2 regions of the Citrobacter sp. GW821-FHT02E08 genome follow, and region 2 is predicted to be linked to the other one. Evidence: predicted binding sites of a transcription regulator. Region 2 holds the regulator's gene; the other holds the start of a gene.
What was found. The regulator PurR, encoded in region 2, represses purine synthesis genes. The targets are predictions, from matches to a motif close to CANGCAAACGTTTGCNTG.
Positions count from the first base shown of each region.

Region 1: a site for PurR is predicted at 710-727, ahead of pyrC (dihydroorotase). Genes of this name have one in related genera too.

Region 1 covers NZ_JBWKVL010000004.1:365,932-368,137, forward strand. Annotated here, with positions in the region: gene AC07UY_RS08305 (lipoprotein) at 111-671, shown strand; gene pyrC (dihydroorotase) at 776-1,822, shown strand; gene dinI (DNA damage-inducible protein I) at 1,898-2,143, shown strand.
Region 2 covers NZ_JBWKVL010000004.1:85,573-87,778, forward strand. Annotated here, with positions in the region: gene AC07UY_RS06935 (MFS transporter) at 1-76, opposite strand, end outside; gene cydH (cytochrome bd-I accessory subunit CydH) at 243-332, opposite strand; gene purR (HTH-type transcriptional repressor PurR) at 629-1,654, shown strand; gene punR (DNA-binding transcriptional activator PunR) at 1,651-2,206, opposite strand, start outside.

The sequences.
Region 1 (2,206 bases), 280 kb from region 2:
GTTGCATTGGGCGGCCGTTATTTCAGTTTTTTCTGCTGGCGCGTTGCGTGCTGGTGCCACATGCTGCTTTGTGTCAGGATTACAACACGGGCATCATGTTGAGGAACCCCATGAAAAAGATTTTTTTTGCCGCTGCGTTATTAGTTAGCGGCCTGTTGGTTGGCTGTAATCAACTCACACAGTACACGATCAGTGAACAAGAGATTAACCAGGCACTGGAGAAACGGAATAACTTTTCCAAAGATATTGGCTTACCCGGCGTTGCCGACGCGCATATTGTGCTCTCCAACCTGAGCAGCCAGATCGGTCGGGAAGAGCCTAATAAAGTGACGCTTACCGGCGATGCGAATCTCGATATGAGCTCATTGTTTGGCAATCAAAAAGCCACCATGAAACTGAAGCTGAAAGCGTTGCCGGTCTTTAACAAAGAGAAAGGCGCCATTTTCTTACAAGAGATGGAAGTGGTGGACGTCACGGTAACTCCGGAGAAAATGCAGCCGGTATTACAAACGCTGATGCCTTATCTCAACCAGTCGCTGCGCAATTATTTTAATCAGCAACCGGCCTACGTTCTGCGGGAAGACAGCAGCGAAGGCGAAGCGTTAGCGAAAAAATATGCCAAAGGGATTGAGGTGAAACCGGGTGAAATTGTCATCCCGTTCACCAATTAACGTTCAGAGGGCGCATTAGCGCCCTTTTTTTTCGTGCAAACGAAAACGTTTCCGCATATCCTTTGTTTCCGGCAAAAAGACCATCCCTCAGCCGGAGCATATTAATGACAGCACCATCCCAGGTTTTAAAGATCCGCCGCCCAGACGACTGGCACGTTCACCTTCGCGATGGCGACATGTTAAAAACCGTCGTGCCCTACACCAGTGAAACCTATGGTCGCGCGATCGTGATGCCTAACCTGGCGCCGCCCGTTACCACCGTTGACGCGGCTATTGCGTACCGCCAGCGCATTCTTGATGCGGTTCCGCAAGGACATGATTTTACACCGTTGATGACCTGCTATCTGACGGACAGCCTGGATCCCAATGAGCTTGAACGCGGATTCAATGAAGGCGTTTTCACTGCCGCAAAACTCTACCCGGCCAATGCCACCACCAACTCAAGCCACGGGGTTACCTCCACCGACGCTATCATGCCCGTTCTTGAGCGCATGGAAAAACTGGGGATGCCGCTGCTGGTACACGGCGAAGTCACCCATGCGGAGATCGACATTTTCGATCGCGAAGCTCGCTTTATCGACAGCGTCATGGAGCCTTTGCGCCAGCGCCTGACGGCGCTCAAAGTGGTCTTCGAGCACATCACGACCAAAGACGCGGCAGAGTATGTTCGCGATGGCAACGAGCTGCTGGCGGCGACAATTACACCTCAGCATTTGATGTTTAACCGCAACCACATGCTGGTCGGCGGTATTCGCCCGCACCTGTACTGTTTGCCGATCCTCAAACGCAATGTCCACCAGCAGGCATTGCGTGAACTGGTTGCCAGCGGTTTTAGCCGCGCGTTCCTGGGAACAGACTCGGCGCCGCACGCTCGTCATCGTAAAGAGACCAGCTGTGGCTGCGCGGGCTGCTTTAACGCCCCAACGGCGCTCGGCAGCTATGCAACCGTCTTTGAGGAGATGAATGCGTTCGAGCACTTTGAAGCATTTTGCTCACTGAACGGTCCACAGTTCTATGGTTTGCCCGTCAACGATACCTACATTGAACTGGTACGCGAAGAGCAACACATTCCGGAAAGCATCGCCCTGACAGACGATACGCTGGTGCCTTTCCTGGGTGGCGAAACGGTACGCTGGTCGGTAAAAAAATAAAAAAAGTGTGGCCAACTGTTGTCACTGGGTTATTTTAACTGTATAAATATCCAGTATACTCAACAGGGGGCCATTATGCGTATTGAAGTCACCATTGCAAAAACTTCTCCTTTACCGGCTGGCGCGATAGACGCGCTGGCCGGTGAACTCTCCCGTCGTATTCACCACTATTTTCCGGATAACGAAGGCAACGTCACCGTTCGGTATGCTGCCGCTAACAATTTGTCGGTCATTGGCGCGACAAAAGAAGATAAAGCGCGCATCAGCGAAATCCTGCAAGAAACGTGGGAAAGCGCGGATGACTGGTTTATCAACGAATAAAAAATGATATGCAGTAATCTTCATTTTGCCGGGTCGCCCCGGCTTTTTTTATTTACGCAACTG
Region 2 (2,206 bases):
CCATCGGAGAGAATTCCGTGGTCCCAATACCAAATGCGCCAATCGCAAGCGCCAGTAAGGGGTAATTGATTTTCATACGTTGACTCCGCTGCAGCGTGCCGCGAAGCGACACCCGATAAGAGCCAAAAGCATGACATCAATCACAAAAATAATAAAGTTAACAGAATGGCAAAAGACTTTTGCTGATTTAGTAACAATGAAGGGGTAACGAGATGAGGGAGAGCATGCTCCCTCACGGTAAATCAGTGCAGTGCGGCGGTCAGACCACCCGCTACGATCAGGCCCAGAACAATAATAGTGGTTACTAACGAAAACTTCAGATCGGTGCTCATCAAATTTGCTCCTTTTTATTCCCACACAAAAAGTGATATTGCGCATTTTTACACACTTGGATGTAAAAATCTCCCAGGATTTATATTGATAACCACTTTTAACTCTTCCCCTTTTCGTCAAGATCAGACAAAATTCCACGCTTACTTGATTAGCGTACCGGCCATTGACCCCCTCCTGACGTTTCGTGTCGTTTTCCCGGCGTGCCGCAACCCTGATGTTGCGATAAGGGTGTGTAAAGGCAAACGTTTACCTACAGTATTTTCAGGAGTTTGGATATGGTCTGGAGTGAAATGTAATGGCAACAATTAAAGATGTAGCGAAGCGAGCAAACGTTTCCACTACAACCGTATCACATGTAATTAACAAAACGCGTTTTGTCGCAGAAGAGACTCGCAATGCTGTCTGGGCAGCAATCAAAGAATTGCACTACTCCCCGAGTGCCGTCGCCCGCAGCCTGAAGGTGAATCACACCAAATCTATCGGTCTGCTGGCAACCAGCAGTGAAGCCGCCTATTTCGCTGAAATTATTGAAGCCGTTGAGAAAAACTGCTTCCAGAAAGGCTACACCCTGATCCTTGGCAATGCCTGGAATAATCTTGAAAAACAACGGGCCTACCTTTCCATGATGGCGCAAAAGCGTGTGGATGGTCTGCTGGTTATGTGTTCGGAATATCCAGAGTCTCTGCTCTCCATGCTTGAAGAGTATCGCCATATTCCAATGGTGGTTATGGATTGGGGCGAAGCGAAGGCTGACTTTACCGATACGGTCATTGATAACGCGTTCGAAGGCGGTTATATGGCCGGTCGTTATCTGGTGGAACGCGGTCATCGTGAGATAGGCGTCATTCCTGGCCCGATGGAGCGTAACACGGGGGCTGGCCGCCTGGCGGGCTTTATGAAGGCGATGGACGAAGCGCTGATAAAAGTCCCGGAAAACTGGATTGTACAGGGCGATTTTGAACCTGAGTCTGGTTATCGTGCAATGCAGCAAATCCTCTCTCAGACCCATCGCCCTACTGCGGTATTCTGCGGTGGCGACATCATGGCAATGGGGGCGCTCTGCGCTGCTGACGAAATGGGTTTGCGCGTACCGCAGGATATTTCGGTGATCGGTTATGACAATGTGCGTAACGCGCGCTATTTCACACCCGCACTGACCACTATTCACCAACCGAAAGACTCACTGGGTGAAACGGCCTTTAATATGTTGTTAGACCGTATCGTCAACAAGCGTGAAGAGTCGCAGTCTATTGAAGTCCACCCGCGACTGATCGAACGTCGTTCGGTTGCGGATGGTCCGTTCCGCGACTATCGTCGTTAAGCTTCCCCGGCGGGAACCTCTTCAGGTTCTCGCAACCACTCTTTATTCAGCGTTTCACTGTCGCCTAAATACTCCAGCAGCCAGGCTAATGCGGGCGACGTGTCATTTTGCTGCCAGGTCAGGCAGCATGCTGCATCCGGGAATGGATTCTCCAGGGTCAACGCGACCCATTTGCCACTGTCGACCCACGGTTTTGCAAAATGCGTAGGCACCATCCCGACACATAACCCGGCGGAAAGACAGGTTGCTGACGATTCCCAATCCGGTACGATCACGCGCTTTTGGTTGTCCAGCAGCCAGGTGATACGTTTAGGCAGTGTCCGTGACGTGTCTTCACGGACCAGCGACGGCCAGTTGCGCAACGTATCATCACTCAAGGGTCCGGGCATCGCCGCCAGGGGATGATGACTTGCCACCACGCAGCTCCAGCTCAACATTCCCATATCGCGAAAGGTATAGCGCCCGCCGACGGGGATCGCCTGCGTCGCCCCAATGGCCAGTTCCACGCGTCCGTCGGAAAGCGCATCCCAGACGCCGTTAAACACCTCCTGA